Regions from separate parts of the Blautia sp. AM47-4 genome, predicted to be linked through region 1. Evidence: a T-box and tRNA genes for the amino acid it is inferred to sense, from the RefSeq annotation. Region 1 holds a T-box; the other regions hold tRNA genes.

The links. The T-box of region 1 lies ahead of DW965_RS22105 (valine--tRNA ligase). A T-box ahead of a tRNA ligase gene usually reads a tRNA of that ligase, here a tRNA-Val.
Region 2: it encodes a tRNA-Val, which carries the amino acid that the T-box ahead of DW965_RS22105 (valine--tRNA ligase) is inferred to sense. The anticodon was not compared.
Region 3: it encodes a tRNA-Val, which carries the amino acid that the T-box ahead of DW965_RS22105 (valine--tRNA ligase) is inferred to sense. The anticodon was not compared.

The regions. Positions count from the first base shown of each region.
Region 1 is NZ_QUHY01000010.1:89,384-93,570, forward strand. Features, by position in the region: partial or broken gene DW965_RS22105 (valine--tRNA ligase) at 1-2,186, opposite strand, end outside; T-box leader at 2,282-2,502, opposite strand; gene DW965_RS08855 (MBL fold metallo-hydrolase) at 2,613-3,413, opposite strand; gene DW965_RS08860 (SseB family protein) at 3,486-3,926, opposite strand; gene DW965_RS08865 (hypothetical protein) at 4,010-4,187, opposite strand, start outside.
Region 2 is NZ_QUHY01000005.1:37,397-41,583, reverse strand. Features, by position in the region: gene DW965_RS04685 (AAA family ATPase) at 1-165, opposite strand, end outside; gene DW965_RS04680 (exonuclease SbcCD subunit D) at 162-1,295, opposite strand; tRNA gene DW965_RS04675 (tRNA-Met) at 1,410-1,483, opposite strand; tRNA gene DW965_RS04670 (tRNA-Val) at 1,504-1,576, opposite strand; gene DW965_RS04665 (LytTR family DNA-binding domain-containing protein) at 1,754-2,245, opposite strand; gene DW965_RS20835 (ABC transporter permease) at 2,295-2,756, opposite strand; gene DW965_RS20830 (hypothetical protein) at 2,753-3,094, opposite strand; gene DW965_RS04655 (ABC transporter ATP-binding protein) at 3,190-4,104, opposite strand; gene DW965_RS04650 (hypothetical protein) at 4,104-4,187, opposite strand, start outside.
Region 3 is NZ_QUHY01000002.1:187,212-191,398, reverse strand. Features, by position in the region: gene purN (phosphoribosylglycinamide formyltransferase) at 1-24, shown strand, start outside; gene purD (phosphoribosylamine--glycine ligase) at 30-1,301, shown strand; gene DW965_RS19030 (hypothetical protein) at 1,481-1,648, shown strand; tRNA gene DW965_RS02280 (tRNA-Val) at 1,733-1,805, shown strand; tRNA gene DW965_RS02275 (tRNA-Met) at 1,839-1,912, shown strand; partial or broken gene rffA (dTDP-4-amino-4,6-dideoxygalactose transaminase) at 2,102-3,234, shown strand; gene DW965_RS02265 (YdcF family protein) at 3,241-3,849, shown strand; gene DW965_RS02260 (hypothetical protein) at 4,130-4,187, shown strand, end outside.

The sequences.
Region 1 (4,187 bases):
AACAGCTGCCTCATCCTCTGCGTATGCAAAGTCTTCGGTCTCTTTCGGCCATGCAGCGATCATGATGGAATCCTCTTCCGGATTCAGCGTGCAGTAGATTTCCTCTGTGATGAACGGCATGAACGGATGCAGCAGTTTCAGTGCATTGCCGAGAACGGTTTTTAAGGTCCACAGTGCAGCGCCCTTCGTCTCGTCGGTCTCGCTGTACAGACGCGGTTTTACCATCTCGATGTACCAGTCGCAGAACTCCTCCCATATGAAGTCGTAAACTTTCTGTACGGCGATGCCGAGCTCGTAGCGGTCCATGTTGTCCGTTACTTCCGTTGCCAGCGTGTTTACCTTAGAAAGAATCCATTTATCTGCCAGTGTCAGTTTGTCTTTTGGCATTTCAGACGGAACTTCTGCTTTTTCCAGGTTCATCATGATGAAACGGGAAGCGTTCCATACTTTGTTTGCGAAGTTACGGCTGGCTTCTACACGCTCCCAGTAGAAACGCATATCGTTTCCAGGTGCATTACCGGTCATCAAAGTCAGACGGAGAGCATCTGCACCGTATTTGTCAATGACTTCGAGCGGATCGATACCGTTTCCGAGGGATTTACTCATCTTGCGTCCCTGGGAGTCACGAACGAGTCCGTGAATCAGTACGTGGTGGAACGGAACCTGTTTGGTCTGCTCCAGTGCGGAGAATACCATACGGATAACCCAGAAGAAAATGATGTCATATCCGGTTACGAGAACATCCGTCGGATAGAAGTAATCAAATTCCGGTGTTTTCTCCGGCCATCCTAACGTGGAGAACGGCCACAGAGCAGAACTGAACCAGGTGTCCAGGGTATCCGGGTCCTGAGTGAGATGGGTGCTGCCGCATTTCGGGCATTTTTCCGGCATTCCGCCTCTTACAACCGTGATCTCGCCACAGTCATCACAGGTATAGGCCGGGATACGATGACCCCACCAGAGCTGACGGGAAATACACCAGTCGTGGATATTGTTCAGCCAGTTCTGATAAATCTTGCTGAAACGATCCGGGATGAAGTTTACTTCCCCGTTCTTCTCTGCTTCGCTGGCAGCGGCAGCCATATCCGCCATTTTTACAAACCACTGTGGTTTGATCATCGGCTCTACGGTTGTCTTACATCTGTCGTGGGTTCCTACGTTGTGAACGTGATCCACTACTTTTACAAGAAGGCCAAGCTTCTCGAGATCCTCTACCATGCTTTTCTTGCCTCGTAGCGGTCCATGCCGGCGTATTTGCCGCACTTGTTGTTCATGGTTCCGTCATCGTTTAAGATGTTGATCTCTTCGAGGTTGTGGCGTTTTCCTACCTCAAAATCGTTCGGGTCGTGTGCCGGTGTGATTTTTACGCATCCGGTTCCGAACTCTTTGTCTACGTAAGCATCTGCGATAACCGGGATCTCACGGTCGGTCAGCGGAAGCTTCAGCATTTTTCCTACAATATCTGTATATCTTTCATCCTCCGGATTGACAGCTACGGCAGTATCGCCGAGCAGAGTCTCCGGACGGGTCGTTGCGATTTCTACGAAGCGGCCTTCTTCTCCAACTACCGGGTAGTTGATGTGCCAGAAGTGGCCTGCCTGCTCCTGATATTCAACCTCTGCATCGGAGATGGAAGTCTGGCATACCGGACACCAGTTGATGATGCGGCTTCCTTTGTAGATCCATCCTTTTTCATACAGACGGCAGAATACTTCTTCTACGGCTTTGGAGCATCCCTCGTCCATGGTGAAGCGTTCTCTCTCCCAGTCTGCGGAGGAGCCGATCTTTCTTAACTGGCTGTTGATGCGTCCGCCGTACTCTTTCTTCCACTCCCAGCAGTGCTCCAGGAATTTTTCGCGTCCGATTTCATCTTTGTCGATGCCCTGCTCTTTGAGCATATTGGTAACCTTTACCTCGGTTGCAATCGCCGCATGGTCGGTTCCCGGCTGCCAGAGGACTTCATATCCCTCCATCCGTTTGAAACGGCAGAGAATATCCTGCATGGTGTTGTCGAGTGCATGGCCCATGTGAAGCTGTCCGGTTACGTTCGGAGGCGGCATCATAATGGTAAACGGTTTTTTGTTCGGGTTTACAGTGGCGTGGAAATATCCTTTATCCAGCCATTTCTGATACAGTCTGTCCTCGAGTCCTTTCGGATCGTAGGTCTTTGCGAGTTCTTTGCTCATGAGATCCTCCTTTTATGTTTGGTGTATTGTGGTATTTATTCCCGCAGAGGCTTGTCTTAAATCAAAAACGCCCTTCACATACACATAACATGCATGCAAAGGGCGAAAATTCCGCGGTACCACCTTAATTTGTATCTCGTTTCGGAGTCTGTAACGTGACTCATGCGTGAGAACCTAATCATCACATCTTCTGTGCTTTTCAGCTCTCCGGTTCAGAAGCTACCTTCCATGACCACCTTCCCGGACAGCCTTTCAGCCGGTGAACCGTCCTCTCTTTTGGGGCCTGCCATGTACTCCTCTTCCTCATAACCTTTTCTTTTTCTGTTGGAATAGAAACTGCATTTATCATAATCGCGTTTTTTTATTTTGTCAAGCCGCCGCGGGCAAAAACCTTTCTTCTTATGGAAGTTTTAAGATTTCACGCGCTTATTTTCGGTGAATCCGCGATGCACAGTACTGCATTTCTGCGCGGCCGTACGACGCGTAGCGGACCTGTTCTTTCGAAAACGGCTTCGCATTGCTTGGCCGTCCCAGGTTTTCGCCGTGGATCACCTGATCCACAAGGTCGATGAGATCTGCGAGAACGCCGAGGCTGAGCGGATTGTAAACCGGATGCGCCGTCGATTCAAACACCTGCGTGTGATGACCGCCGAAGAATTTCATGCGGCCGCCCCTCTTCACAAGCCACACCATCAGTCCGACCAGCCCGTCGTAATACTCTTCCAGGCTCGTTCCGCCCGGCACCTGCATCCAGACACCGCAGCCGCTTCCGATCGCATCTCCGGTGAACAGGTAATTCTGTTTCGTCTCAAGCACAACGACGCTGCCCGGCGTATGGCCCGGTGTCTGACAGACGGCCAGCTCTGTGCCGCCGAGCGGAATCACGGAATCGGTACGGATGTCATGAATCTCCTCCCACGGTTTTAATTTTCCCGCTGTCAGCATCACAAGCGTCTCTGGATCCATCTTCTTTTCATCGTGGCACATGTACACCTCATCAAACTCATCCATGTGATACATGTGATCCGGATGCGCATGCGTGATGACCAGCAGAAGCGGCTTGTCCGTCAGCTCACGGATCACCGGCAGAATCTTTGTGCCTGCCGTAATGCCGGTATCAATGACAGCCGCTTTTTCTTCACCTTCTACTACATAGAACGATGAATTTCCTGCGTCCAAAATACAGTAAATTTTTTCCCCGATTTCTGTTACCTGAAAACCCTCCATGATGTAAAACCTCCTTAAAATAATAATGTACCCTCGGAGTCTTTCTGTGCTTGCTTTTTTCCTTTCGGCAATTCAGTGCCCCGCATTCTCTTCCCCGATGATAATCGAAAGCAGCGTATGATCCAGCATGATCGTGCGGTTCCACGGATTGAAAATCACACCGCTGATCTCCTTTGTTTCGGATGCCATGTGGATCAGCTGTTCCAGACTCACGAGAAACGTAGATTTCACGCTGCTGCTCCCCTTTAATTCCTCATCAAAGCTCGTAAACGCGGCCCACCAGACTTTTCCGTCTGCGCTCTTTACCGTTCCGATCCGGATCTGATCGTCGCCGGATGGCGGTTCCACGGAAAGAATCGCCTGTCCGCCCTCTTTCATTCTGCGTCGGATCACCGTCAGCACATGCGCCAGCAGTTCCGGCGTCGGCTCCTTTTGCAGTCCCAGAATTGCTTCCTCTATCGTTTCATTCCCCTGCAGCCCTTCGTCCTTTGGAGTTTCCATTTCTTTTGCCATTGCTCTTGTCCTTTCTTTTTCGCTTTTCCCACACAGAATCTGTGTACCATCATCCCCGGCAGCTTCGTCACTTCCGATGACATTTACTCTGCGCCTACCCAGATGCCGTCTTTCCCGCAGAATCTGCGCTCTTTTGATAAATCCAAAACGTTTCCCATCCTCTTTAAGATCTGATCGTACTTCCCTTCCCGCATCAATGCAATCGTCACCTGATCCGTTCCGATCTGCAGATGGCGGAAGCCGCGTTTTCCTTCCTCCGTC
Region 2 (4,187 bases), on a different contig from region 1:
CGCTTCCCCGTAAAGCGCAAACGTGATGGCATCAAAAATCGTTGTTTTTCCAGCGCCGGTGTCCCCCGTAATCAGATACAGACCGCCGCCCAGCCGATCAAAATCAAGTTCCATCCGGTCCGCATACGGTCCGAATGCACTGATGACTAATTTCTTTGGTTTCATCCCTTCATCCCCCGTAACAATTCTTCCACCAGCGCTTCCTGCTGTGCGGTCATGCTCTGATTATTCTGTAATTCATAAAATTCCCGGAACAGTTCCAGTTCTGATTTTTCCTCCACTCGTTCCGCCGTGCCAATGTCTGCAGCAGACCGGGTTCTTTTGTTATCGTACTCCAGGCGCATCAGGTTCGGATAGATCGTTCGGAGTTTTGCCATTCCATCCGGCACATCTTCTTCATCCGTCAACGTCACCAGAAGGTAATCCTCGCAGTCGCTGTTCTCATAAAATCTTTTTGCCGTGACTTCCAGATACGTCCCCTGGATTTTCCTGAGATCGTGCAAGGGCTTTAATGGAATTGTTCTAAGCTCCACCGTTCCTTTTTCTTTTAATTTGATCACCGTAATCGTTTTTTCCTGTCCTGCTTCCGAAAAAGAATATTTCAGCGGCGAACCGCAATAGCGAACCGTGTCTCTTTCCACCTTCTGTGGGCTGTGGATGTGCCCCAGTGCAGCATAATCAAACTTTTCAAACAATTCTGCCGGAATCTGATCCAAGTCGCCAACCTGCAGTTCTTCTGCATCACATCGTTTTGCCCCGGTTACGAACTGGTGGGCCAGAATCACATTTCGATCCTGTTCATCAACCAAATCCTGTTCCAGTGCAATCCGAACTGCATCCGCTGTACACATTACTTCTTCCGCACGCTCCGGCAGGGCATGACGCACCACCGCAGGCCGTAAAAACGGAAGCAGATGAATCCACACCGTGCCATACGCATCCTGCAGCGGAATTTTCTCTATCGTTCCATTGTATACCTTTGAAAAATAGATCCCGCTTTTTCCCATCAGGCTGGATCCAAATGCCAGACGCTCGGCGGAATCATGGTTTCCACTGATAATAAAAGTGGGAATCCGATTGGTGGAAAGCTCTGTCAGAAACGCGTCAAAAACCTGAACCGCTTCTGCACTTGGAATCGTACTGTCGTAAATATCTCCGGAAAGCAGTACACCATCTGGTCTCTCTCTTTTTGCAGTATGCAGAATCTGCGACAAAATGTACTTCTGATCCTCGATCATCGAAAATTCATTGACTCGCTTTCCGATGTGGAGATCGGATAAGTGGAATAATTTCATAAGCGCCTCCCTGTCATTTTCCATGGTATTGTAATCTGCAGGGCCCGCCACTGGCAGCCCCCTCCGAACGTAAAACAACAAAAGCCCCTGCTTTCGCAGGAGCTCTCTCTTTCGTAGCGAGAGGGGGATTCGAACCCTCGACACCGCGGGTATGAACCGCGTGCTCTAGCCAACTGAGCTATCTCGCCATACTATATTTTTAGAAGTATGGGGCCTACAGGGCTCGAACCTGTGACCCTCTGCTTGTAAGGCAGATGCTCTCCCAGCTGAGCTAAGACCCCATATCTGTTTTCTAGCAGTTCTTACGTCCTGCTGACAATATGTATATTAGCACGCTTTGTTCTGTTTGTCAACGATATTTTTTGAAATTTTTCAAATTTTTTCTTTTGTTTCTACAATACCAGCGATTTCATGTCCTTCCGGCATACGCTGTCTTTAACTATCCAAAGTTATTTTTTCTATGCATCTTTCCGTTTTCTCATCTCTTCCAGTTTCTGGTTCATGCTTTCCGCCACCATATGGTCATTTACATATACGATCAGATTCACCGTAACATAAACTCCAATAATCAAAACCTCCATCAGCACATACAAACGCCCATTTAATGCGGTATGAACCGAAACAATACGATCCGCATTTACAATCGTTGTCTTTGATGCACGCTTCATACATTTTCTTGTTATTTTCTCTTCCAGCTGATACAGTCTGCTTTTAATTTCATAAAACTTATTTGACGTATAAGCAAACACCTTGTTTTGCACTGCCTCGAAATATAAAATATCTTCTGTTCTTATGGAAACACATTCTTTCTTTTCTGTGTATCCCCGGATAGATTCCCCTTTGCTTCTTACATACTCTTTTATTTCTGCAAATTCTTTCGTAAAATTTACATATTCGAGTATAACGCCCTCTTTTTCCGGGTCATCGATCTCTCTTTCTGTAATATTCATAACTGTCTCTTTTCTCATTTTTTATTCATTCTATAGTCGAAGGATATATTTACTTCCCATCTTTCTCCGGAAGAGCTGTCATGCACAAAAAAATAATTCCAAATACCACAACACATCCAACCATAAGCATCACCATCTGATTTACACTTACTACAGACCCCTGGAACTTCGGGTTACAATCCAGTGTATCACGAATCGCAGTAATCATTTCTTCTGGCAGCTGATTGTTCTCCATCTCTTCGAAGATTCCACGGAGCATATGATTTTTCAACAGAGAAGTTCCGTAGGTACTTGGCAGATACGACAGTACTTTCTGCAGGCCGCTGCCGAAATTTGAAATCGGCATGTAAGCTCCGCATAAAAATCCATACCCGGCACTTACGATCGTTCCCACTGCGGATAACTGACCCTGGGTTGTCAGTGGAAAACTGACGATGCTTGACAACGTGCTTCCAAAGAGTACCAGTAAAATTTCATCGAGAAGAACCCAGAATACATCTACAGCGCTCATATACCAGCCCATTTTGTACATATAGCCAAGCATAATACAAGCGCAAGCCCATTTACCAGCAGGGAATTGACTACAGTAGATAAAAAATACCCAAGATAAAGCTGTGCTTTGCTGATTGGCGATACATTAAAATCTTTCCTTGTTCCGTTTGCCCGGTCCTGTACCATCGTAAGATTCACGCAGAATGTCACAGTCACACAGCTGACTGCCAGAAGAGCCGCGGCAAGCTGTGCGGCCACCGTTCCATCGATCAGTTTGTCTGAGATTGTAATCATGTCCGGGATCGCGGACACAAAGGAATCTCTGTATACGTTTGCCAGAAATGTAGCATACAGCAAAATCAGAATTCCCGGAGTAATTAAAGCCGAAAAAAACATTCCTCTGTCTTTAAAAAACAATTTTCTGTTTCGACTTATAAGTGCAAATACTGCCTTCATCTGTGCTCACCTCCCAATGTTTTTCCGGTTACAGCAAGAAATACATCATCCATTCTGCCCTTTACCACTTCATAATCACGGAATATTTCCTGATGTTCCACGATCAGCCGGGTAGCCTCTGCGGTATTTTTTACTTTTAACTGATAGCCATCCCGGATCTTTTTATACTCTCTGCCCAGTGTTTTGATTTCTTCTTCTGTCACACCATAAACAGACATAGTGTCCTGCACATACTCATTTTTCAGCTCAAAAGGAGTTCCTTCTGCCACGATGCTTCCTTTATCCAGAATCACCACATAACCGGCATTTGCAGCTTCTTCCATGTAGTGCGTAGTCAGAAAAACTGTCAGCTTTTCTTCCACTCGAAGTTTTTCAATGATATCCCAGATCAAAAGCCGCGTCTGTGGGTCAAGTCCTGTCGTTGGTTCATCTAAAATCAGAAGTTCGGGCCGATGCAGCAAGGCTCTTGCAATATCAATTCTTCTTCTCTGTCCGCCGGACAGTTTTCCGACCGGCCGGTTCAGATAATCTCCGAAATCAAAAATCTCCACCAGTTCCCGCAATCTTTTTTCAAACGCTTTTCCTGTTATTCCATAAAGCGCTGCTCTGTTTTTCAGATTTTCCCTGACGGTAAGTGGCTTGTCCAGCACACTGTCCTGAAATACCACGCCAAGCATTGTTCCAACTTTCCTTCCGATCTTATCCAGATCTGTGCCCTGGATCTGAACCGTTCCGCTGTCTTTGTGAAGCTGCCCGCAGATGATCGAAATCGTTGTGCTCTTCCCTGCCCCGTTTACACCAAGGAATGCAAAGAGCTCTCCTTTTTTCACCTGAAAACTCAGATCATTGACTGCTTTTACATCACCAAAGCTTTTCTTTAAATGAGTGATTTTAATCATATCTGTTTCCATTACGCCTGCCCTCTCCTTTGATTTCTTTGCTGTTCCACATAAAAAATATCAGACAATTTCAATTGATACAAAACGTGATTTTT
Region 3 (4,187 bases), on a different contig from region 1:
GGACACGTAAAGATAAAGGAGTAAGAGCGATGAAAGTACTGATTGTAGGAAGCGGCGGAAGAGAGCATGCGATTGCCTGGAAGGTGGCACAGAGCCCGAAGGTAGACAAGATTTACTGCGCTCCTGGAAACGCAGGAATTGCGGAGTACGCAGAGTGTGTCGATATTGCAGCGATGGAGTTTGACAAGCTCGTTGCTTTTGCGAAAGAAAAAGAGATTGACCTGACCGTCATCGGCATGGATGATCCGCTGGTCGGCGGTGTTGTCGATGCGTTTGAGGCAGAGGGACTGCGCGTATTCGGACCAAGAAAGAATGCGGCAATACTGGAAGGATCGAAAGCGTTCTCCAAAGACCTGATGAAAAAATACCATATCCCGACGGCGGCATACGAGACATTCTCCGATCCGGAGGCGGCAGAGAAGTATCTGGAAACCGCAAAATTCCCGATCGTACTGAAAGCCGACGGTCTGGCGCTTGGAAAAGGCGTTCTGATCTGCAACACCTTAGAGGAAGCAAAAGAGGGCGTCAAGACGATCATGCTCGACAAGAAATTCGGCAGTGCCGGAAACGAGATGGTCATCGAGGAGTTTATGACGGGGCGTGAGGTTTCCGTTCTCTCCTTTGTGGATGGAAAGACGATCAAGACGATGAGTTCCGCACAGGATCACAAGAGAGCAGGAGACGGCGACACCGGCCTGAACACCGGCGGTATGGGCAACTTCTCCCCGAGTCCGTTTTATACCGAAGAAGTGGATAAGTTCTGTAAGAAATATATCTATCAGCCGACCGTAGATGCGATGGCAGCCGAGGGAAGACCGTTTAAGGGAGTTATCTTCTTCGGACTGATGCTGACACCGGACGGACCGAAGGTGCTCGAGTACAATGCCCGCTTCGGCGATCCGGAGGCACAGGTTGTGCTTCCTCGTATGAAGACAGACATCATTGATGTATTTGAAGCCTGCATCGACGGAACTCTCGACCAGATCGACCTGCAGTTTGCAGATAATGCGTGTGTCTGCATCGTACTGGCTTCGAACGGTTATCCGGTTTCCTACGAAAAAGGATTCCCGATCCGCGGACTCGAGACGTTCAAAGAGCATGAGGGCTACTACTGCTTCCACGCCGGAACGAAGTTCAAGGACGGCGAGATCGTGACGAACGGAGGCCGTGTACTCGGCGTGACAGCACTTGGCGATACCCTGAAAGAGGCACGTGCGAATGCATATAAGGCTGTTGAATGGGTTGACTTTGACAATAAATATTACCGCCATGATATTGGAAAAGCGATTGACGAAGCGTAACGTGAATGTGAATTTTAATTTTGAGTAAAATGGAGCCGCCAGAATCCCGGTGAAAGGGAAATCTGGCGGCTTTGTCTTTTTATTCAGAAAAGGGAATAAAGCGCCGCCGTTCCGGATACAATAGTAAGGAGATCCTTTGCTTTTTAGCAGAATCAGAACAGGAAAGGCGGTCGGAAAAGATGGGAATCGTTTGTCTGGCGGGGATTTTTGCCGTATTTCTTCTGCTTGCATGGACGCTCTGCCGGGCGGCAGGATGGGAGAAAGAACGGGAAGATCTGGAACAGGAGCAGTACCTGAAAGAGTGGCGGGAGAAAAAGTTGAAAAAATCGAAAAAATTTGAAAATTAGTGTTGACATTTGGCGGGTGGAATGCTATACTAACGAAGTCGGTTGGTGATACAGATAAAAAGCCGACAGACAAAACACTGATGTGGGGTCTTAGCTCAGCTGGGAGAGCATCTGCCTTACAAGCAGAGGGTCATAGGTTCGAGCCCTATAGGCCCCATATTTTATGAAAAACGGTGTTGAAAATGAATATGGCGAGATAGCTCAGTTGGCTAGAGCACGCGGTTCATACCCGCGGTGTCGAGGGTTCGAATCCCCCTCTCGCTACTTATGGAACCCTTGAGAAATCAAGGGTTCTTTTGGCTTTATGGACAGTATGATGATATGGCTGTCATGTCAAAATCGTGTCTTGAAATCCACAGGGATTTGTGAGAAAATAAGACTACCTAAGAGCTTGTTTTGGGCTCTGAAAGTAAATAAAACAGTAATGGATAGAAGAAAGATAAGGAAAAAACAATGATAGAGTTTAATAAACCACCTTTTATTGGAACAGAACTGGAATACATCCGCCAGGCGGCAGAGGAAAACAACAAGCTGTGCGGCGACGGTCCTTTTACGAAGAAATGTTCTGCCTGGATGCAGGACAATTTCAACGTAAAACATGCGATGCTTACGACATCCTGCACCCATGCACTGGAAATGGCAGCTTACCTGTCTGAGATTCGGCCGGGCGACGAAGTGATCATGCCGTCCTACACGTTTGTTTCCACTGCAGATGCCTTTGTTCTGCGCGGAGCAAAAATCGTCTACGTGGATATCCGTCCGGATACGATGAACATCGACGAGACCAAGATTGAGGATGCCATCACCGAAAAAACAAAAGCGATTGTTCCGGTTCACTATGCGGCGTTGCCTGTGAAATGGATACCATCATGGATATTGCAAAACGCCATAACCTGAAGGTTGTAGAGGATGCGGCACAGGGTGTGAGCGCGTACTACAAGGGAAAAGCCCTTGGAACGATCGGCGATTTTGGCTGCTACAGCTTCCATGAGACGAAAAACTATACGATGGGAGAGGGCGGCGCGCTGCTGTTCCAGGATGAGAATTATCTGGAAAAAGCAGAGATCCTTCGTGAAAAGGGAACGAACCGCAGCAAGTTTTTCCGCGGACAGATCGACAAATATACCTGGATCGACTACGGCTCCTCCTATCTGCCGAGTGATATGAATGCGGCTTACCTGCTTGCAGAACTCGAGGAACATGAGAAAATCGATAGAAAGCGGATGGCCATCTACAACTATTACCATGAGCAGCTCCGTCCGCTGGCTGAGGCCGGAAAGATCGAGCAGCCGGTTGTGCCGGAAGGCTGTGTACATAATGCGCATATGTACTTCATCAAGGCAAGAAATCTGGAAGTGCGTACAAAACTGATCAACTATATGAAAGAGCGCGGTGTGATGTGTGTCTTCCATTACGTTCCGCTCCATACCTCCCCGGCCGGACAGAAGTTCGGTGTTTTCCACGGAGAGGACAAATACACAACAAAAGAGAGCGAGCGCCTGATGCGTCTGCCAATGTTCTACAGCCTGTCTGAACAGGATATGGCATATGTCGTAGAGTGCCTCATGGACTTTAAAGAGTGGTAACATTTCATGTATGAGAAGTTTTTAAACTACTTTACGGACTATATTTTCGTGAAGGATGAGCCGCAGAAAGCCGATGTGATTTTTGTGCCGGGAAACGGATATCCGCAGATGGCGGCGCACGCGGCAGAACTCTGGAAAGAAGGATTTGCGCCGTATGTGCTTCCGTCGGGAAGATACAGTACTGTGCTCGGGCATTTCGCCGGTGTACAGGATCTTGCGGAGCAGTACGGCGGGAACTATGAAACCGAGTGGGAGTTTCTGCGGACGGTACTGCAGAAAAACAGCGTGCCGGAGAAAGCGATTCTGCGCGAAGACCAGGCGACGTATACGTATGAAAATGCACTGCGGTCACGGGAAGTGACAGATGCGGCGGGCATCGAGGTAAAAAAAGCGATCCTCTGCTGCCGGAATCTCCATGCGAGACGGTGTATTCTGTATTACCAGCTTGTCTACCCGGAGACAGAGTTTTTTGTCTGTCCTTCGGATATTGAGTTCACCAGAGAAAACTGGCATACAAAGGGTGAATGGATCGACCAGGTGTTAGGAGAAATGGAGCGCTGCGGCGGTCAGTTCCACAAGATTCTGCGGGAACTGCCGGCGGATTCTGAATTTTAACACCAGTAGACAAGAAGTCCCCCGCTTTTAAAGCGGTGAGATGAATTGTTAAAAGAAACATAACGGCAGTGGTAGGCGGAGAGAAATCGGTATCCTCCACTGACATGAGGAAAGTCACAGTCGAACTATTCTCGACATGTCAGACTCCGTGAAAATACCGACTGTAAGTTGAAACGAAAAGATTTATAAAAAAGAGCGGAAATTGTGGTAAAATTGCGGCTCGTATGGTATACTATCGTTAAGTTAAGTTTCTAATCTAAAGCAAAGGTTGGTGGACAGTATGAATAAGATTGATGAAGTATTAGAGCTTTTAAAACAGAGAGAACGTGAGAGCGAAA